2 regions of the Providencia sp. Marseille-Q8014 genome follow, and region 2 is predicted to be linked to the other one. Evidence: predicted binding sites of a transcription regulator. Region 2 holds the regulator's gene; the other holds the start of a gene.
The links. The regulator Fur, encoded in region 2, represses iron uptake genes when iron is present. The targets are predictions, from matches to a motif close to ATAATAATGAGAACNACTATCAA.

Region 1 (11,764 bases), 2.1 Mb from region 2:
CTTCTGAGCAGGCATTTTGGACTCGTGCTTTTATCAGTATCCAGCCACTGCATTATGGTCAATATCAATGGCTACCGAAACTCGGCATGGTGTTGAGCGTTTTACATTTTATTGCTGGCTTTAGCGGCTGTGTATTGGTCGCAAGTGGGTTGGCAATGTGGTGCTGGCGGCACTCAGATTCACCTATTTCAGGGGTAATAGTGGGATGTTGTGGCGGATTGTTGTTGTCAACGAGCGGATTACTTGTCGTGATGTCCTTGTCATTCGCATTGCCAATGCGTGTATTTTTTCTATTTTGGGGCGCCATTTGGGTCATGTGTATGGTGGTTAAGCATAGACGCCAGATGTTGATTCTGATTGCCTCATTATCTGCTTTGCTATTTTTCATCGCGTTAGCTTGTTCCCTATGGCAACAGCCGGCCTACTTGACTCGAATTAATTTTATCTTGCTGTTTTGTGGCGTATTTTTGTTATTAGCACTTGTATGTGTTGCGAAATTGTCCGCACCACAAAAAAGTGATCGGAGTGGATATGAAAGATCTATTACAGAATAAACAGTTAGTCGTGACCTTAGGGTTATTATATCTTGCACAAGGCATTCCAATGGGCGTTGCAATGGATGCGTTGCCGACATTTTTACGCCATGATGGCAGTGAACTGAGTGTATTAGCTTTTTTACCCTTAGTTGGACTACCTTGGGTGATTAAATTCCTCTGGGCACCTTTTGTTGATAACCATTGGGGAAAGACATTAGGACGTCGTAAAAGTTGGATCATTCCAATGCAAGTGGTGGTCACTGTGAGCATGTTTTCACTCAGTGTGATTGGGTTTTCTGTGGAAAATGCTATCGCGTGTGTAGCATTACTTTGTCTTTCCTCTTTAGCGAGTGCAACCCAAGATATTGCCACAGATGGAATGGCGGCAGAGCAAGTCAATAGCGCAATGCTATCTAAAATTAATGCGATACAGATAGCGGGGGTGATGGCTGGCTTTTTTATTGGCGGCGCAGGCTTGATGATGATGAGCGACTCTTTAGGCCAACATATGTCATTGGCAATTTTGGCGTGCGTACCATTATTGAGCTTATTGTTTATTGCGGTATGCCCACTGAAAAAAACACAGACAAGCGTTGTCGCTGAAAAAGCAAGTCTGTTAAACACCTTTAAACGGCGTGGTGCTCCTCGATTATTATTATTAACACTGTTATCCGCTGTCACTGCTGTTTCAGGGTTTGGATTGGCTAAACTATTCCTCAATGATGCAGGCTGGTCTTTAGCGAAGATCGGCAAAATGGGGATGGCTGGTGGAATGGTAACCTTGATATTAGGATGCGGCGGTGGCGCATGGCTGATTGGTAAGATAGGTGTTTGGCGGGCCTTTTCATTCGGTTTACTGTTTGCACTGCTATCCTCTTTACTTTGGATGGTGCAATCAGTGAATGGTGTGATGATGGGGTTAGTGGCGACATGTATCGTTCTTGGTTCCTTGTCAGCAGGTATTACCTCTGTTGCTATCATGACCGCAGGCATGCAGTTTGCATCACGTTACCATCAAGCAGGCACAGATATGACCGCAGTGCAAAGCACTCGTGATATTGGTGAATTAGCGAGTTCAATGATGCTCGTGGGATTGACCGCTGCAATAGGGTATTCAGGCGGCTTTATGTTGGGGGCTGGTATCGCTTTTGTCGCATTGCTGGTTACCTTTTCACATTACCGTTATATGCAACGATTGAAAACAGAAGAAGCCGCTTAAGTCAGGCTTAAAACTCTCCTGCCTATAAAGGCAGGAGAGGGACATTAAAATCGATAAGTAAAATCCACCGTGAAGGTTCGTCCAGGAGCAGGCATTAAACTCAATGCCATTGGATCAACATAATATTCGTTGGTTAAGTTAGTTACCGTTAAATTAATATCTGCATTTGGATTAAACTGATAGTTCGCATAGGCATCGTAGGTGACTGTCGACAAATAAATTAATTGTGTTCCTGTCATACCCACTGTATGCCAATTCTGGTTCAATTTATGCGTTGGTCCACTATTATAAATACGGCGCACGCCAATATCTAAGTTACGCTCCTCTAATAATCTTACGCCAAGTGTCGTGTTAATCGTGTATTTGGGGGGATTAGTCAAATTAACTAATGAAGTGCCAAAGCCACCATTGACGCAATTAGGTGTATTTGGGTCACCATAGGCATAACCACGAATACGACTCGCGGTTGTGGCGTCACAAGTCTTTGCTTCTAAGTAGTAGTTTCCAGAGACATCCGCATAGAAGCGACCCTGATCGTAAGAGAGGTGATATTCGATCCCTGAAGTTTTATACAGGTCGACGTTTTCAATAAGCCATGATGAATTATTTGGATGGTAACCACGCGTGATCATATTGTGCAAATCACTTTTAAACCAAGCAACTTTCGCGGCCATCTTATCATCACTTGTTAGCATTGAATGTTGGACGGTGGAAGCCCCGATCTCCAAAACTTTATTTTTTTCGGGTTTTAAATCAGCCGCAGGAACAGAAGTCCAATTGCCAAGAGTTGATTCAAAAATACTTGGGTTTTTAACGGCCTCGCTATATTTCACATATAACTGGCTAGTGTCATCTAAATGAAATGCAATACCGACTTGTGGGCTAAAGTCGCGTCCATGACGTTCCATTGGTTTGGTATAAGCGTATTCGGTTGTGACTTCTTTTTTCAAGATAGCTTGCTCTGGTGGACGAGGATCGCGCTCAAAGTCATCGAAATCATATTTATCGCCTAGGGTACTATTGGCATAAGGTGTATTTTTTAATGAGTCCAAGGTGTAATGACCTTGTTCATCAGGCCACCATTCCATATACCAACTTTCGGGCCATTTTTGGAAAAATTCCCCATTCTTTTTCAGGCGGGCAAACGTATATTCTTGAGTACGTGATTTTGCCGCGTAAGCGGTACTATTTCTATCTCGCACATTATATTCGGTATAGCGACCACCAACTTGAAGTGTTAGCCAGTTTACGGGTTTATATTCCAACGAACTGGAAAGACTGTACTCTTTGCGAACGCCGCTACGTAAGAAACGGTTTTTCTGCAAATTTTCTTTTAAAATAGGGGAGTTAGGTCCTGTATCTTCATGTTGAAAAGAACCGCCAAGGGTTAAATTAAATTCACCAAAACGGCTTTCAAACGTAGAGCGATTGGTTAAGTTAACGCCATAGCGATCAGCTCGAATATCCGATAATAAGCCTTGTTTGTACTCTTCATTTTGTGGATCAGGTAGCTGTTCTGTTGATAAATCAAACACAGGAACATTACCGATGTTGGCATTGTACATACGGCTCACTGAGCGCGTATACCAAAACTCCGATGTGAGGTTGAGCCAGTCATTATCAGGGTTAAAATTGTGTTTTGCCGATAAAGCATCAATGGTTATTTTACTAGGAACAAACTGTGTTGATTCACCTTTGCTGTTCGGGGCCATAATCATTGAAGGCATAATTTCCCCCCAACTTGCGTCATAACGGCGATAAATCAGCTCCAGTTTTTGATTTTCAGTTAGCTCCCCCATCCCTTTGAGCAGCCAAGACTCACTTCGGCTATGTGTATCAAGTACCTCTTTACCAGCAGGAAACGCTTCGATCACTGCGGCTGTCGTCATTCCTGTGCCGCCAGTTGTCGAATAATGTGCTTTTTCGTAGCGATCAGCACCATGCTTACCAGCAAAGTAGTTACCCTGTTTACGATAAGCGTAAGCTGCAAGGAGTTGGTAGCGATCTTGGTCAGTTGCCATCGCTACACTGCCGAATCGACTGTTCATATTCGGCCATTGATTTGCATCGTCGCTATCTTTGATTTTTGTATAAAACCCTGAGCGTTCTGAAACGGTATTATTTGCCATCCCACCTCTTAAACGAACACCAAACGTTTCGCCTTTAGGGATCACGTCAGCGGGTTGTAGTGTGGTTACACGCACTGCTCCACCAATAGCGCCAGCCCCATCAGTGGCAAGCGTAGGGCCTTTGTCGATGCTAACTTGACTAATCAAATCGGGGTCTAAATAACTCCGCTGCTGTACACCCGCATAGCCTCGATAAACATCGATTGATTGTTGTGTTCCATCAACAATAATAGGCACGCGGCTTTGACCTTGTAGACCCCGAATATTAACATCAAGGGCGCCACCGTTACGAATATCACCTAGATGCACCCCACTGACGCCACGTAAGAAATCAGCGGAGGAATTCCCTCGAAATCTTTCAACTGTTTTTCCATCGATATAAGAGGAAGAGCCGAGCTGTAAATAAGGGAACTCGGCATCCAACTCTTTTTGTGATTTTGCTGAAACTTTTAGTGGGCCTAATTGCGTTATGTCTTGAGTTGAGACTTGGGTTTCAGCGTAAGCAACCATCATTCCGCTTGCCATAAACGGACTAACACCAATAATTAATTTAAGAAGCCGAGAAACAGGCCTCATGGAATGTTTATTCATGACGAGTATTATTTAAAGTTAATTGGTAATACGATTGTAAATAATAATTATTATTATCATTCAATTAATTAACTAATCATTAACATTAAAAGGCGAGTTTGTACTAACATATTGATTATAAAAAATTATAAACATAGGTAATTTACATTTAGGCAGGCGATATAATTACATAATTTTTGTTGGGATATTAAAAATATAGCTAGGCACAATGAATAATGGACGAATTGATTGCGAATTAGCGTGTATCCCCGACCGATAGAGGGGTGACAGCATTAATTCAGAGGTAAGGAACTCGCATAGGTATGGTTAAATGCGTAAGGCAGAGGCGAGGGAGGGGGGAATGTGAATCATATAAAAAAGGCACCGTGCTATACGGTGCCTCGTTGATTCATTATTGTAATAAAGGTTATGCAGTGACTGCTAGTACTTGGTGCATAACAGGGTGGAATTTACGTTTGAAGTAAATTAATCCATGACCTTCTTCTCTTACAATAATCTGCTTTATCTCAACCAAGTAAACAGAATGCGTACCAATATCTTGTACTTGGGTAATTTCGCCTTCTAGATTCGCTAGAGCATCTTTCAAGAGTGGTTGCTGCAAAATACCTCTATCCCAGACACTCCAAGCAAAACGCTCTTCCATCGTCGAGCCTTTCATTCCAGCGAAGTGGCAAGCCATTTCTTCTTGTTCATGGTTAAGCACGTTGACACACAGGCGGCCATTTTCTTGAAAGACCGCATTCATAGCACTGTTGCGGTTAACGCATACCATCAAAGTGGGTGGCGTGTCTGTGACGGAACAGACTGCTGTTGCCGTAATACCGCAACAACCGGCAGTACCATCCGTGGTGACAATGTTAACGGCTGCACCAAGACTTGCCATCGCATCTCTGAAACGTAGGCGATGTTCATTTTCTAAAGACATATTGACCTCCTGCTGCCGATTACTTCAGCAGCGAATCTAACTGATTAATATCATTGTTGTTATGTAAATGTGGGCGTTTCCAGCCATGCTGATCGTAATCAGACAGACAGCGGTCAACCATATCGGTCATTGCCTTCATGTTACCTGAACCATATGCATGTCGTAGACATTGCAGACGAATTTCGTCTTGGCTACCTGCATAGTTAATTTCGTACAGTTCATGACGTCCACCGAACTCACTACCAATCGCATCCCACATGAGTTTTAAGATCTTGATACGTTCTACATGATCCATGCCGTTAGAGCCACGCACATATTTTGCCAGATACTTATCAATTTCTGGATTGTTCATGTCTTTCACGCTAGAAGGTAGATATATCAAACCACTCGTTACGTTACTTTCGATGATATTCTTAATTTTTGTATAGGCCATTGGTGCCATTACTCGATACGTTTGAATCGCTTGAGTATCTGGTAAATATGCACCGCCTTCCCACGCTTTTGCTTCTGAAGTCATTGCATCGGTCAGTGACCAGAATAAATTACGCCATGCAACCACTTCACCTAAGTCTGCTTGTACGCCTCGGAAATCGATAACGCCTGTACATTCAAGGCTTTTTTGTAATAAACCAGTGATAAAATCTAGTTTGACAGCTAAACGTACACAAGCTTGTAATGGGAATAAACGTGCAAAACCACCTTGTACAGCCCAATTACGTGCACGATCGAAATCACGATAAATTAAGACGTTTTCCCAAGGGATCAGAACATGATCCATCACTAATATCGCATCATTTTCATCAAAACGACTTGATAATGGGTAGTCAAAAGGTGCGCCTGTTGCACCTGCAACTAATTCATAGGATGCGCGTGAAATGAGTTTCACTCCATCGGCATCCATTGGCGCGACAAACATCAATGCAAAATCAGGGTTATCTCCCATAACTTGTGCGGAACCAAAACCGATGAAGTTATAGTGAGTCAAAGCCGAGTTGGTCGCGACCACTTTTGCGCCGCTGACGATGATACCTGCATCAGTTTCTTTTTCCAGTTTGATGTAGACATCTTTTACTTCATCGGCGGGTTTATGGCGGTCGATAGGTGGATTTACGATCGCATGGTTAAAATACAGCCCACTTTCTTGAATACGTTTGTACCAATGACGCGCATTGTCAGCAAATTGGCCGTAATACTCAGGGTTAGCGCCTAAACAACTGGCGAATGCCGCCTTATAGTCTGGAGTGCGTCCCATCCATCCATAGCTTTGGCGTGACCAATCGGCAATTGCATCGCGTTGTTGGCGTAATTCATCGGCACTTTTGGCGAAGCGGAAGAATTTGTGGGTATAGCCGCCGTTTCCGGTGTCGGTTCCCCAGCAAAGCTGGTCATGAGTTGCTTTATCATGGAGTGCATCATATAACTGTCCTATCGAAGCGGCTGAATTACGAAATGCAGGATGAGTGGTGACATCTTTTACACGCTCACCATAAATATAAATCTCGCGGCCATCTTGCAGGCTTTTTAGGTATTCTTGGCCAGTGAATGGACGTTTGGCATCTGAGCGAAAATCTTCTGGTTTCATGTCTACCTCGTTATCTCACAAAGAGCGCCGGCGTATAATTGGGTACATAGGTTCGCTGGCATCTAAGTTATGTTAATTTTATGTTTATTTTGTGTTTCTTAATTGAAGCCTGTTCTTTGAAGATAGGAAAGAGATTTTAGAAAGAATCACTGGTACTTTTCGTTGAAACTGAAGATTTATGATAATAATGTGATCATTGTAGTGTTTTTTATCTTAATGAAATAAGCTTTATTTTTATAATTATCTTTATATTCATGTAGTTAAAATTCATTAATTGTTTAATAAATTTAAAAATTACATTAATTTTTGATAAAATTTTATACTACTTAGGTTCCCTTTTATCCCATAAAATAGATATAAAAGTACTTTTCCTATATTTCAAATAGGCTTGTTTGTTGAATAGTGGGTAAGTGAGAATAACGAAATAGGTTAACAAAAAGTTGCTAATGTGTGGTTAAAAATTATTCGAATATTTTCAGTTAAAGCGTACTTAATATCGAAATGTCATGTTCGATATTAAGTACGCTTCTTTTAAATAAAAGGGGTTAGGCGATATGATTCTTTTTCGATAAAGCGTCTATAGATTCATTGATTAAGTTGCCAATGTGTAAGTAATTATCCATATTTTTATCTCCATTTCTAAAACAAATTTTAGATTTGATTTCCGAGTATGAGCCTAGAATGCTTGTTGGCTGTTCATTATTTGCTTTAAGAATTGCCATTTGATGGCTCACGGGAAAATTAATCAATGAAGCTGAGATAAAGTTATCAGGGCATTTTGTTGATGAAACAATCAGTAAATTTAAAGACATAGATTCCAATTGTGAAAAAAGTACTTCAGATTTATCAATAGTTAAGTTTAAGTTGATGCTAGGATCACTACTTAAGACGGCCTCGGTAATATAAGAAATAAAATACTCTGGTAATGAATCAGAAATACCAACATGGAATATTTTTACATTATTGTTTGTTGATTGTTGAGCGATTTTTTTAATTTCCTCTATTTCTTTTAAAATAATTTTACTGTGCTCTAAAATTTGTAGTCCTAATGGTGTGAAATTAACTCGACGTGTTGTTCTTTCTAATAAAAAACACCCTAGATAATGTTCAAGCTTTCCGATTTGAATACTTAGTGTTGGTTGAGCAACATTGCAGTATTGTGCGGCCTTTTTAAAGTTAAGAAACTTTCCTAATGCATCTAAATATTCAAGATCTCTAATGTTCATTTTTTGCCTCTGCTGTCATTTAAAATAAAATATGATTTGTTATTTTATGAATTTTTAAAATAGTCCATTAATAACATTAAATGAAAAGTTGTTAACTTAACGACACAATGAGATAACCACTTTTATGAATTATTGTTGACTTAACTGATAACTGAACTTATTCATTATGAAATCTCAAGCTAGTCTATTTACTTTATAATAAACAAGATTTTCACTCATTGGCGTGCTTATTTATCTAGTAACAAAACATATCTCTTATAATTAGCAATAGTTTGCACTAATAGAAAAAATAAACTCTATTATTAATAAGTTAGTTATTCTTTTATGATGAAAATCCAATCCTGATTTTATGAAAATATAGTTTTTAAATTAACTATCAAAAAATAGAAAGTAATATCTATACTCGCACGTTAAATTGAAAATCAGACTGCTGATTGGATTTAGTTGATTCATAAAAGAGTTATCGTATGAATATATTCATATAACTAGATAACTTCCACATGATCTTTTATCCAACGATGAAACTGATAACCAAAAGTTTGATGCTGTCGACTATATTCAAAGAATGCTTTCATATACCCCATTTTGTCACCACAATCATGAGAACGTCCTTTTATATGATAACCTTCAATCGCGTGTGTTTTCAGTAACATTGAAAGCGCATCTGTTAACTGGATCTCACCACTTACCCCAATAGGTGTTTTTTCTAATAATGGCCAAATATGTTTACTTAAAATATAACGACCAACAATAGCGAGATTTGATGGAGCATTATCTTTTTTTGGTTTTTCTATAATTGCGGAGATATCATGAAAGCGGTCACTCTCGTCACCGTTTCGGTGACAATCGACAATACCATAACTTTCCACATGCTCTATATTGACTCGCTCAATTAATATCTGACTTTTGCCTGTTGAGTAAAAACGGTCAATCATTTCAGGTAAATTATCAGATTCATAATTACAGTCATATTCATTAATAATGACATCGGGCAATACAACGATAAAGTCGTTATCACCAATCAATGGCTTTGCGCATAATATTGCATGTCCTAAGCCACTTGAACAGCCTTGTCTCACATGCATTATCTTTATACTTTTGGGGCAAATGCCCTCGATTTCATTTAATAATTGCTGCTTTCCTTTTTGTTCTAACAATGATTTCAACTCAAAACAAGTATCAAAATGATTCTCAATGGAATGTTTAGATGAATGAGTAACAAAGATAATTTCATTGATACCGGCCATATAACATTCTTTTATTATGTACTGTATAATAGGTTTATCTACAAGGGGTAACATCTCTTTAGGTATTGCTTTTGTTGCAGGCAGCATGCGAGTACCTAAACCCGCAACAGGTATTACTGCTTTTAACATAAATAATCCTTAGTAAATAAAATATTTATTATAATTTGTTCTGGTTGAAATGGTTCTCAACGAGCACAGTTTTTTAGCTTTCTAATAGCAATAATTAGATAGCGGGTTTAAAGATATTTTTTTGTTTGATTGCCTCCTAGTTTTTTGGCTTGATATAAAGCAATATCAGCATTTTTCAATAATACCTTTAAATGGGACCCATGTAGTGGATATTGAGCAACACCGATACTAATACTTATATTGGATATCTTTATGGCTAAGTAACGGTATGAATAGCAATTCATACGATTAACTAGGTTTAAAAAGATGTAATCGGCATTTTGATGACTATTAATCATTAATGCAAATTCATCCCCACCAAGCCGAGCTAAAATGGCGTCGCTAGGCAAAAGTTTTTTAATATTTGTGGCCATTTTCTTTAATAAGTAATCACCGTACTGATGACCTAACGTATCATTTACACGTTTAAAGCCATCAATATCAATAATTGCTAAGTAAAAGCTTTCTATGTTATTTTTTATTGATTTTATCTTTTCATTTGCCTTTTTATAAAATCCATATCTATTGAGTACCTTTGTTAAAGAATCATGATTAACTTGGAAAAGTAATTTATTGTTGTTCGCTATTAATCTAGTCACTTCAACGAATGTTATGCAATATCTAAATTGGCTATCTCCCTTTATATTTGTTTTTATTAGTTTCGTGATAAACACTAGCTTTTTATTGTTTTTGTTTATAAAAAACAGTTCCTTTTCAAAGTCGTTATAACGGAAAATATCATAACTATTATTCTTTTCTAATATAAGATGGTCCGTTTTTATTTTTATTTTATATCCCATGATTTCATCATGGGTATAGTGGTTATGCGTTAAAAAAAGTTCACTAGCGTAAACTATTTCTCCATGTTTATTAATCAGCAGCATCATGACTGCTTGATTTGTGATTGAATTTAATGGAATAGCTTTGTTTTTGACTAATAGGTTTTTTTTAATGTCAAACATAACGATGAGCGTTTTTCTTTATTTAAATAAAGCATAACGAAATATAAATATATCCTCAGTGGCATTTTCATTCCATAAAACGGGAACTGATTTATTACCACCTTGGGTTATTAACCACTGAGTATAAAGCCCTTCTAAAATGCTAGCACTAGCTCTTCGCCATTTTTTATTTACAGATGTTGGTGCATGAGGCCATGCGCAATGCATAATTAATAACTCGCTATTTGCGGGGGCCATCTTCACAAAGCCCCAATTAAACATCTCTAAAACAGTATTAATGTTTTTCTCAAGCTGACTTAATGTATTTGAGTTTTCAATAGTATGTAACTCACCAAGTTGTTGTCCTATTTTTCTTAATGTTTTACAACCTTCATTGGTTTCTCCAGATGAAAATTCAATAAATAAAAAATTAATTAAATCATGCCAGCCTGTCTTATAACCGCGCTGTAGATAACTATCTTGGTCAAAGATCATTTTTATTTTCCTAGTATATCGTTGTCGAATAAATATTTAAAGTAAATATTTGCTTTTGTTTCGTTGTAATTACCAAAAGTATTGTAGCTTACATTAGCGCCGATAAATGACGATGGTGAAAATTTATAATTAGTGTCAAAATTAATGGAGTAACTGAATCCTTTTTCACTGGATTTTTCATATACGTAATCTATATATTCATCATTCTGAGAATAATTTTTTAACTCTGCCTGATATCGCTTATCAGTGGGATAATAATCCGCGCTATTAGAAGAATATGATTGATAGCCTAATGTAGAGTTTAATTTTAATGATAATTTATCTATCGTTTGTTCATAAGAAACGGGTAAAGAAATCGCAATATATCTTTGAGGACTAAAGTAACCTGCTTGCCCTAAGGTATAGTGATTTAGGTTTTTATCAAATCCCATATAATGAACGTTCGCGCCAAACTTTAGTGATTTATCCTTTTTATTTATGCCATAAATGTAAGTGCCCGTATTTAAATCAATGGATTGGTTATTAGGCACTTGTGTACCAATATATTTATTAATGGCCACTTTTGCATATGCACCATATTGGCTGTCATCCCAAGCATATTGCGTTGAAACGGCGTTACGGGTGACTGCTCCCCACTTTCTCCCTGTTGTGCTATCTATGAGTCCACTATAGGAAAGGAGACTGTCTGTAACGGCTCTTCGCTCT
Region 2 (11,764 bases):
CACTTGGGGCGGATTGGGCGGCTTGTAATCGCGTTGATATTACGTTGACCAATGGTGATCAAGCGATTGAATCGGCTGATTGGGCACTTTATTTTCATAGTATTCGGCAAATACTCAAACAAGATAACCCACAGTTTACTATCACCCATTTAACGGGGGATTTGCATAAAATCACCCCCACTGAGCAGTTTAATGGCATAAAAGCACATGAAAAAATTGTGTTGCCAGTGACGGGGGAATATTGGCAAGTGAGCTATTCTGACTTTATGCCTCGTTGGTATGCGACCTCGGGTGATGCTCGGCCTCGTAATTTGAAAAGCACAGATACTCAAGACTCAACCATGTTCGTTGCACCATTTGAAATGAAAAACTGGAAAAGAACGGGAGCCGATAATAATGTCTTAATGACCCCCGAAAATCGTTACCAAAAAAATCTTTCTTTGCAAACATTATCTGAGCAACAGTTACGAGGACAAATCTTACCGACGCCACTCGATATTAAGATACAAGAAGGGAATGCGGATCTTTCCAACGGTGTTAAATTACAACTTGATGGCCTGACTCAGGGAGAATTAGCTGTCATTAATGAGCATTTACAACAGGTCAAATTAAAACAGAATGTTCAGGGATTCCCTATACTCGGGAAGATCGCACCTAGACAGTTCGCGCCAGAGAATCAAGTCAGTGGTGCATATGAATTAGTGATCACACCACAACAGGCTGAAATTATTGGTTATGACCATGTCGGCTTATTCTATGGTATGCAATCACTGCTTTCTGCCGTAACAGAAGCCGATAAGCCTAGTGTGGCGACAATGATTGTGAAAGATAAACCTCGTATGGATTATCGAGGAGTATTTTTAGATGTAGGAAGAAACTTCCATAGTAAACAGATGGTTAAACGTTTAATTGACCAAATGTCTCGTTATAAATTAAATAAATTCCACTTTCACTTAACCGATGATGAAGGATGGCGAATTGAAATTCCGGGGTTACCTGAGCTTACAGAGGTGGGAAGCCAACGTTGTCATGATTTGGATGAACAAACGTGTTTATTACCGCAGTTAGGATCGGGGGCAGAGAATAATAATATGGGAAGCGGCTATTTTACCCGTGATGACTATATTGACATTTTACGCTATGCCAAAGATCGTAATATTGAGGTCATCCCTGAAATAGATATGCCTGCACATGCCCGTGCCGCCGTTGTTTCAATGGAAGCTCGTTATAACAAATTAAAAGCGGCTGGCAATGAGGCCGCCGCGAGTGAATACCGCTTAGTTGATCCATCGGATACATCAGTAACAACCTCTGTCCAATTCTACGATAAACGCAGTTATTTAAATCCTTGTTTAGATTCCTCTAAAAACTTTGTTAATAAAGTGGTCAGTGAGGTTATGCAAATGCACAAGGAGGCGGGGGTTCCATTAAAAACATGGCACTTTGGTGGTGATGAAGCGAAAAATATTCGTTTAGGTGCGGGTTTCCAAGATAAAGCAGGCAATATCGAACCGGGCAAAGGCATAATCGATAAACAAATAGAAGATAAGCCATGGGCGAAATCGGAAGCGTGTCAGGTATTGATCAAGCGAGGTGATGTGAGTGACTTTGATCATCTCTCCAGCCATTTTGCTAAACAAGTGAGTGAAAGTTTACAGCAAAAAGGGGTGACAACAATGCAAGCTTGGCAGGATGGTTTGAAAGATGCTTCTAGTGCAAACGATTTTGCAACGGATAATGTCAGGGTTAACTTCTGGGATACACTGTATTGGGGAGGATTCGATTCGGCGAATGATTGGGCTAATAAAGGTTATCAAGTGGTCATTTCGAACCCTGACTATGTGTATTTAGATATGCCTTATGAAGTCAATCCAAATGAAAGTGGCTATTACTGGGCGACCCGAGCGAGTGACGAACAAAAAATCTTTTCTTTTGCGCCTGATAATTTACCACAAAATGCGGAAACTTCCGTTGATAGGGATGGTAACTCATTTAGTGCGAAAAGTGATAAGCCATGGCCAGGTGTCTATGGTCTTTCTGGACAACTATGGAGCGAAGCTGTAAGGACGGATGATAAGGCGGAATACATGCTATTTCCTCGCATCCTGCCTTTAGCTGAAAGGGCATGGCATAAAGCGCAATGGGAAAATCAGTACCAAATAGGTCGTGAATATATCGGCGGTAAAACCAATTATGTTTCACAGCAAAAACTGGCAGATGATTGGAGCCGTTTTGCGAGTCTCGTTGGTATGAAAGAGTTACCCCGCCTAGATAGAGCAGGGGTGGCTTATCGTATCCCTGTGCCTGGTGCGAAAATTGAAAATGGCCTTTTACTCGCCAATATCAGTTATCCAGGTTTAGTGATTGAATATGCTTTAGCAGATAGCGACCATTGGCAAACGTATTCAGCACAAAAGCCTCCAAAGGTTAAGGGTAATGTAAAAGTACGAGCCAAAAACCCAGCTGGAACAAGAACAAGTCGTGTAGAAACGGTGGTACAAAAATAACGAGAGGCTATGAGGGTGGTGCCAGAGCGTACCACCTCTTTAAATGCTAGGTTTAACCGCCTATTACAGTACTCGTGTATGTTTAATAGACGATGATTGCCAAGAAATTAACGCTTTCAGCTTCAATAGACACCGCTTTTTTCTATATCCAGACGACATGTATTTTGAGGAGACTCAGTAATCTCGTCATTGGCACTTAGGTGCTTTATCTTTTCTAATACACCTTTCCCTGACAATCGCACCATCAGGTTCATCGTAAACTGTTAGCTATTTATAGTTAGCTGAGTTTATAGATACAATATAATGATGCGACTGTTTGATTAACGTCTGTTTTGTCATGAGATCGATGATTGGAAAATAGAAGGATGGGAGAGATGATGACTCAGGATGTTTTTCTTGATAAATAAGGCAAGCTGACGCAAGACATGCGTCAGTATTTAGCGATAAATAAAAGAAAACCCCATGTGATTCATGAGGTTTATCAGTATATATATAAGGAGCTAAATACGTTCCTTTTTATGAATTATGTTAATGGTTTTTCAACCATTAAATTACTCTTTTGCTTCGTGAGCATCCGCATTTTCGCGGCAATCGCCATCAGCACAGTGACCATATAGGTACAAGCTGTGGTTAGAGAGTTTAATACCATGGCGTGCAGCAATATTGGTCTGACGTTCTTCAATGGATTTATCAGAGAATTCGATAACTTTACCACAATCTAAACAAATCAGATGATCGTGGTGGTGCTGTTGAGTCAGTTCAAAAACGGATTTACCGCCTTCAAAGTTATGACGTGTGACAATGCCAGCATCATCAAATTGGTTCAATACGCGGTATACCGTAGCCAGACCGATCTCTTCGCCCATATCAATGAGTTTTTTATAGAGATCTTCCGCACTGACGTGATGGCACTCAGGCTCCTGAAGTACTTCCAATATCTTTAATCTTGGAAGAGTGACTTTGAGTCCAGCATTCTTCAATGCTTTGTTGTTGTCTGTCATGCGGGTTTGTCCTGTATCTTAAATCATAAATTTAACAATAATGAGACATTTTTAACATAAGCTCAGTTGTCATCGAAACTGATTTACAATTATAGGCATGGAAATAAAAAATAGAAACCATGCTCTGTCTCATTATTATAATAGTTTCATTTTATTTCTATCGTCAGCTTAGCCCAAAATTTCGGCTAGAGACATCTCTTCTGAAATTTGTTGTACCCATGCATCAACGCGTTCTTCAGTCAGCTCAGGCTGGCGGTCTTCATCAATAGCAAGGCCGATAAAGTGATTATCATCTGCCATACCTTTAGACACTTCAAAATGGTAGCCATCTGTAGGCCAATGACCGACAATGACAGCGCCACGTGGTTCAATAATATCGCGAATGGTCCCCATTGCATCACAGAAGTATTCTGCGTAGTCTTCTTGGTCACCACAGCCAAATAGCGCGACAAGTTTGCCATCAAAATCAATTTCTTCGAGGGTTGGGAAAAAGTCATCCCAATCACATTGAGCTTCGCCGTAATACCAAGTTGGGATACCGAGAAGTAGAATATCGAATGCTTCAATATCTTCTTTGCTGCATTTAGCAATATCATGAACTTCCGCGTTCTCACTGCCTAATCTCTTTTGGATCATCTTGGCAATATTTTCTGTATTACCAGTGTCACTACCGAAGAAAATGCCTATGACTGCCATAAAGTGAATAACCTCTTGTTTTTCCAATCTGGTTTGTTCAAGCCAGATAGGGCTAAATTTGAACTAAAATAACGAGAATTTTGGCCCTATTTTGGCGAAAAAGCGTGAATAAATCTGTCGAATTTGTGTGATTTAGAAGAGGAAATCATTCACCAGAAGGCTCGTAGACCAGTGCTAGTTGTGACATCAACATTTCTTCTATTAGCTCACTACGGCTCATGTTTTTTTCATCAGCCAATTGATTCAATATGGCCACTGCATCTTCATTGAGTTTTAATTCGACGCGGCGTAGTCCTTTGACCTTATCACGCTTAAGTTGGTTTCGTTTGTTAATTCTTAATTGTTCATCCCGCGATAGCGGACTTGTTTTAGGTCGCCCAGGCCTGCGTTCCTCAGCGAACAAATCAAGGGTAGTGCGATCAGTTTGTTCTTTTGCCATATTTTTTTAATGCTAAAGGGCGTGTACCAATAATCCAGCGCGCAATGATACCCTAGCTGACTCCCTTGTACCATAGCGTATATGGAGCGAAAGTTATTGATAGTAAAAAAAAGAATGATTTGCTTGAAAAAGCACCAATCTAGATTCTATTGGTGCTAATTAAGCACAATTTACTGGGTCTGCTGCCGCCACAGACGGGCATAAACGCCATTTTTCTGTAGTAAATTTGGGTGGGTATCGATTTCGGCAATTTCGCCATTGCGAATAACACAAATCCTATCGGCATACTGAATCGTGTTTAAGCGATGTGCGATACTGATGACTGTCCTTCCTTTAGTAATAAGTGGCATATTCTTCATGATTGCGGCCTCTGAGTCATAATCTAACGCCGATGTGGCTTCATCAAGGATCAGAATATCGGGTTTTGTTAACAGTGCTCTAGCGAGTGCGATACGTTGACGTTGTCCCCCTGATAGATTAAGCCCGCGTTCAGACACAGGATAATTAAAATTATCGGGTAGTGACATGATAAAATCATAGGCACCGGCGAGAGTGGCAGCTTCAATCACCTCTTCATGGCTCGCTTGGGGGTGACTCAAACGAATGTTTTCCTCAATAGTACCGACAAATAGCTGGCTTTCTTGTAGTACTACACTCATGCGACGTCGCAACGCGATGGTATCACTGACAGCTAGGTCCATACCGTCAACGATAACTTGTCCCTGTTGCGGAATATATAACCGTTGTAGCAGTTTGGTTAAGGTACTTTTTCCAGACCCCGATGGTCCTGTAATACCAATAAACTCGCCCGCTTTAATGGTTAACGTTAGGTTACATAGCACCTCAGGTGTTTCTGGGTGATAACGAAAGCGAATATTATGGAAATCAATATTGCCTTGTATAGAAGCACTACTGGTAATCCCTTTTCTTTCATTTTCAATCGGCTCATCAAGGATGTCCCCTACACGACGAAGCGATATGATGGTATGTTGAAAATCTTGCCAAATTTGAGCTAAGCGCAGTACTGGTTGAGTGATATGAGCACTTAACATATTGTAAGCGACTAATTCACCCGCAGTCATTCCACCACTCATCACTTCTTTTACTCCGATCCAAAGTAACAAAGCGGTGGTGATTTTACTGACGAGCGTCATTAATTGTGTTGCCACTATACTCCGTAAAGTCACTTTGAAACCTTGAATAAGCTGTTTACTGAGCCGTTTTTGCCAGCGGCGATAGACGTATTTTTCGGTCGCGGTGGTTTTTATGGTTTCAATGCCAGTCATTGCCTCAGTCAAGAAAGTGAGACTATTTTCATCTGCTTGATAGGATTTTTCAGTGTGTAGACGAATGATTGGGCCGAGTATCATCCATAGAATACAAAAGAGTGCTAAAGACCCCATTAAGATCCATGACATGACAACACTGTAAGAAAATAAAACAGCCATAAAGAGAATGACAAATACTAGGTCGATAAATAACATTAATGTTGACCCCGTTAAAAACTGGCGAATGCGTGTCATTTCTCTTATACGAGCAATAATTTTTCCTGTTGGGCGCTGTTTAAAATAGTCGAGAGGTAACGCCATTAAATGGCGATATAACTTACCTGATAACTCAGCGCTAATCTGTGTACTGGTATAACTAAAAATTTTATTACGCAAAAAACTATAAATAGGTTCAGCGAATGCTAAACCTACAATTCCTATGGCCAACACCTGTAAGCTATTTAAGCTGCGTCCGACTAAAACTTTATCGATAACATTTTGAAAAAACAACGGGTTAATTAAAGCAAAAATTTGCACAATTGCTGCCAAAATAAAGACATTTTTTAATTGCGACCGTTGTCTAAGTATTGAAGGGATAAACCAACTAATACCAAACGTTGTTTTTTTCTCTGTTTCAAATTGTTCTTTTATGAGTAAGAGTGTTAGGCTTTCAGGATAAGTTGAATGACGTTCATGCCAGTGAATGAATTCATTATTAATTGGATCAATTAAAATTAATTCATTCGATTTATCTTTGGACAGAATTCTCCAAAATCCATTTAAATAAATAAGGGCTGGTAATGGCACATCATGGATATTGGAGGTATCTAATAGGGTGATTTCAGTTTCATAGCCTATAATATGTGCACATTCTCTGAGCTCCCAATCTGTGGGGGAAAGCGCATGCATACCAATTGCATGCATCAACTGATCTTTTGTGACATTTTTTTGGTAATAATTTGCAATCCATACCAGAGCCTCTAGACCTGAGTTATTTTCAATTCCGTTCATGGATTATTTTTCCCTCATGGCAGTGGTCGTATATTCTTGGATTGGGCTTAACAAATAATCGATAATACGCCGTTTTTCGGTTTTTATTTCTGTCGTTACAGAGAGACCCGGTGTTAATTCAATTTTCTCGCCTTCAACAAATAAATTTTTCTTCTTTAACGCAATTTGTCCTAAAAAGACTAAGCCTAATTGTTCATCTTGAGTGCTATCTCTAGAGATAGAAACGACTTCTCCTTCAATCGTGCCATAGCGAGTGTAGGGAAAGGCATCGATTTTAACCGTTACATTTTGGCCTTCTCGAATAAAGCCAATATCTTTATTGAGAATTTTTACCTCGGCCAGCTGAACATCTTTGTTGGGGACTATTACCAGCAGTTGCTGAGTAGGTTGTAGTACCGCGCCAAGTGTATAGGTAGCCAATTGTTGTACGGTACCATCCACTGGTGAACGAACGATCTTTAACTGTTCTCTTTCTTGATGTTTTAGTAATTCTTGCTCAGCAGAATCCTGTTTAAACTCTGCTTGTCGATATTTTTCATACCATTCTTGTCTTTTTTGTGTTTGTAACCGATGACGTTTTTCTTGTAATGAATCATATTGGTTATTGAGAATGGTTAGTTCTGACAGTTTTGCGGTTTTTTCTTTTTTAGCCATTAACAGTTCTTTTTCGTGTTCTAAAAATTCCTTTTGGCTAATCAGGTGTTTCTTGCTTAACGTCCGGTGTGCATCAAGACGTTTTTGAATATTATTTAATAGTGCATTCACATCTTTTAACTCATGCGTTCTTGCGGAATAATGGGTACGATTAAGAGCCATTTCATTTTCGGTTTCTTTAATTAATGCGTCATACTCATTTTTTAAATTTTGATAGCTTTTTAAAACGCGCTGCTGCTCAGGGGCTAATAATTGACTAAATTCATGAGCGAATTTGGGATGAGTTTCTTCTAACAATGCATGATGTACTAATTTTTCAATTTTTTGAAAACTAATTTGATAGTTGAGAGTGAGGATATCTTGGCTTACCCCTAACACATTGACTCTTAATAAAGGGTCGCCTTGTTTAACTGTTTGGCCATTAGTCACATAAATATGTTGTAAACGACTCAACTCAAAAGCTTGAATAAATTGCGTATGACCTGAAACCACGAGTTTACCTTGTGCTGTGGCTTGAATATCCAATTTACCGATATATGACCAAACAATGGCTAATAAAATACCGATACTGATGGTTATGGCTGTTATTAATGCAAGGTATGACGGTGGGTTTTTTAATAAAGCCAAATGGGACGGTAAAAAATGATGATACCGAGTGTTCGCTGATCCTAATTTCATTGGGTTAACATCCATGTAATTATTTAAAAGATTGTTGTAGTGTCCACAAATGCTTATAAAATTGGCCTTGCTCAATGAGCTGTTGATGACTACCTTGCTCGACAATTTTACCTTTTTGCATAACGATAATGCGTTGGTGATGACGAATGGTAGAGAGACGATGAGCAATCGTAATAAGGGTTCTACCTTGAGCAATAAGCTGCATATTTTCCTGTATAACGGCTTGAGACTCATCATCTAATGCGCTTGTTGCTTCATCAAAAATAATAATTTTAGGATTCGCTAGCAGTGTTCGTGCTATCGCTATTCGCTGCCTTTGCCCGCCCGATAATGAGGCGCCACCTTCAGCTAATAAAGTGTCATACCCCATGGGCAGTTTTAAAATAAATTCATGGGCGCCGGCCATTTTAGCTGCATGGATCACTTCATCCATGGATGCGTTGGGATAAGTCTGGGCGATATTATCGAAAACAGTCTGGTTAAAAAGAAAGTTTTCTTGTAAAACGATACCGATTTGTTTTCTTAAAGAGTGTATGTTCAGCGATGATATTGGCGTATCATCTAAAAAGATCTCGCCTTTTTCTGGGGTATATAGCCGCAGTAATAAGCGTGCTAAGGTGCTTTTTCCCGAACCTGATGTGCCGACGATACCTAATGTTTCACCTGAACGAATGGCTAAATTAAAATTATCAAGAATATAAGCTTGATCAGGTTGATAACGGAAAGAAATATTACGTAAATAAATATTGCCGTTTAATTGATTATTATCGCGACCTTGTATTTGCTCGATCGGTAAATTAATCATTTGTGCGAGTTTTTCAATAGCCACTTTGGTTCTAATATAATCTCCCCAAAGCTTAACTAATTTCAGTAATGGTTGGCTTGCGTGATTAACCATTAGATGAAAAGCAATAAACTGTCCGATAGTCAGCTGTAATGCCAGCACTTCTGTTGCTCCAAGCCATAAAATAATGGCGCTGGTTAATTTTTCAATGACCATCACAATATATTCGGAACGAGAAGCGATTTGGCCAGCAGTGAAAGAAGTCTGGCTCATATCAGAAGTTTGTTGATCCCAACGGCGCGTAAAATGAGGTTCAATAGACAGGCTTTTAGCGGTCTCAATACCATTAATACTTTCTGTTAAAAACGAAGTGTTTATCGCTATGTTGGTAAATTGTTCATGTGCCGCAGCTTCAATTTTAGGCGTTAGCCACCAAGCAATTAATAGATAAAAAGGAATAGAACAGAGAAAAACCAGCGTGAGCGTCAGAGACAATACACTCATGACATATATAAAGACAAATAAGAAGAGAATATCGACACAAAGTGTAAAAAAGCTCCCTGTTAAAAACTCACGTATAGTTTCTAGTTCTTTAACTCTTGTGACAATAGCGCCGATTTGACGATTTTTGAAAAAAGAAAGGGGGAGGTGTAGCAAATGATTAACTAGCTTTAATCCTAAAGTGATATCGATTCGATTTACAGTATGGTTATAGATATATTCTCTCAACCCTTTGAGAGTCACCTCCATCATGGCGGCGACAATCAGACCAAAGATAAGAACATCTAGGGTCATCATACTATTATGAACTAAAACTTTATCCATAATGACTTGGATCATAAGAGGGCTGATCAAAGCAAGTATTTGCAACATAAATGAAAATAATAAAATACATGCAATAATTTTTTTATGTTTTAAAAACTCAGTTCGAAACCATGTAATATCAAATTGACTTTGCTTGGATTTAACGTGTAGCCATTTCCCACTCCATTTTTGCTTGAACTCCGCTAAGCTCCAAAGTTCCGGTGGATAATGACCAAATCGTTGAATAAGAACTTTTTCATGATTGAAATTAGCTAATAAATAAGCGGTGTCATCATGGTCGTAAATAATAGAGGGCGTATCTATTTTTTCAATGTTTTTGTTTTTTTGATTTTTATATTGAACAGTGACATGAGCCTTTTTTTTAATGACGTGTAATGCCTCATTGAGATCTTTGGTATTATCAATGAGTTGATTAAACGCTTCCTGATTCATCCCATGAGTTAATCTTATTATCACACCAATAAAATGTAGTATTGATTGAGTATTATTATTGTCCATTATATCTGTGAACATTCCTTTGTTTTATTGCTGGTTGTAAAAATACATAACATCTATTTATCATCAAAATTGATGATAAAATAATTATTAATAGCAATAGATTGAGTTGAATAAATAGCTTGTCCAAAGATAATACAGAAATAATAATTATCAGTGTATTAAAGTTTGTCTTATATATTTTTATTTCGGGGATATTGATAATGAAGGGTTATTTATTCCCTTCATTATCAATGAAGCCTGAATTTATTCGTATTCAGGCAATGAGAGAAAACGATGAATGGCTCTTAGCACATGATCGGGTTTTTCAGCGTGAACCCAATGTCCAGCATCCGCAACCACCCAAGCTTTCGCATTAGGAAATTGTGCTGCAATTTGCTCGCGGTATTCCGCCTGAACATAAGGAGAGTTGCCACCGGGAATTAACAACACTGGTTTATCCCAGGTTGGTACAGTTTTCCAACCTATGATGGATTCATAATCATCTTTGATGGCAGGAAGGTTAAATTTCCATTCACCCTGACGGAATGATTTGAGTAAAAACTGAATCACACTGTCTTCATCAAGATATTCACGCATAATGGCAGTGGCTTCTTGGCGGTTTTTAGCTCCGTTTCGGAGAACGGCTTCAAGGGCGGCGATAATCGTATCATGGCGACGAACCTGATAAGCAACAGGAGCCATGTCAATGGCGATAACTTTCTCAACAAAATCAGGCGCGATTTCTGTTGCGGCCATGGAAATTTTCCCTCCCATTGAATGACCTATCAGTATGGCGCTGTTATAGCCGAGGGATTGTAATAATGTAATGACATCTTGGGCCATTTGACGATATTCCATGGTATCTGCACGAAATGAATCGCCATGGTTTCTGACATCAACTTGGATAGTCTCGAAATATTTTTGTAAATCGCGACCTAACACGCCGAGATTATGCAAATCACCAAATAGGCCGTGAATAAGAACAACGGGGGTCGATGAGATTGGAGCTTCAGGTTTATGAATGGTATGGTTTAGCAGGGTAGTCATAATTTATTAATCAGCCTTTTAATCCTATATAAAGATATGATGACATGTACGCTATCAAAAACCAAATTGGCTGATTAATTCATCTATGCTATCAATAAAAGAATAAACATAACATAACGGAATTGATTTAGTTATCTATGTATTTTTTTCTTAATTAAACACAAAATAATCAATCAGGTGATAACTTACTGAAATATCGCTGAAGTTAGCGGGCTGTTTACTTTAAGTTATTGAAATTTTAATTGTTTTGTTTTTTTGAAATCTATCTTATAATCGCAAAGCAAATTTTAGTTAAAAAAGTACTGGGAAAAAATGAAAACGATAGAAGTTGATGAAGAGCTTTACCGCTATATAGCCAGCCATACACTGCATATCGG

Region 1: the regulator Fur is predicted to act here: its motif matches at 4,513-4,535, upstream of ACWPW6_RS03880 (TonB-dependent receptor domain-containing protein).

Annotation. Positions count from the first base shown of each region.
Region 1 is NZ_CBCOPT010000001.1:899,011-910,774, forward strand. Features, by position in the region: gene ACWPW6_RS03870 (PepSY-associated TM helix domain-containing protein) at 1-554, shown strand, start outside; gene ACWPW6_RS03875 (RhtX/FptX family siderophore transporter) at 532-1,755, shown strand; gene ACWPW6_RS03880 (TonB-dependent receptor domain-containing protein) at 1,800-4,475, opposite strand; gene hpaC (4-hydroxyphenylacetate 3-monooxygenase, reductase component) at 4,882-5,400, opposite strand; gene hpaB (4-hydroxyphenylacetate 3-monooxygenase, oxygenase component) at 5,420-6,982, opposite strand; gene ACWPW6_RS03895 (LysR family transcriptional regulator) at 7,528-8,208, opposite strand; gene galU (UTP--glucose-1-phosphate uridylyltransferase GalU) at 8,694-9,584, opposite strand; gene ACWPW6_RS03905 (GGDEF domain-containing protein) at 9,692-10,585, opposite strand; gene bcsD (cellulose biosynthesis protein BcsD) at 10,604-11,059, opposite strand; gene ACWPW6_RS03915 (cellulose synthase subunit BcsC-related outer membrane protein) at 11,062-11,764, opposite strand, start outside.
Region 2 is NZ_CBCOPT010000001.1:2,988,961-3,000,724, reverse strand. Features, by position in the region: gene ACWPW6_RS13250 (beta-N-acetylhexosaminidase) at 1-2,507, shown strand, start outside; gene fur (ferric iron uptake transcriptional regulator) at 3,059-3,508, opposite strand; gene fldA (flavodoxin FldA) at 3,677-4,204, opposite strand; gene ybfE (LexA regulated protein) at 4,350-4,643, opposite strand; gene ACWPW6_RS13230 (type I secretion system permease/ATPase) at 4,814-6,922, opposite strand; gene ACWPW6_RS13225 (HlyD family type I secretion periplasmic adaptor subunit) at 6,926-8,254, opposite strand; gene ACWPW6_RS13220 (peptidase domain-containing ABC transporter) at 8,274-10,361, opposite strand; gene ACWPW6_RS13215 (alpha/beta fold hydrolase) at 10,605-11,387, opposite strand; gene seqA (replication initiation negative regulator SeqA) at 11,700-11,764, shown strand, end outside.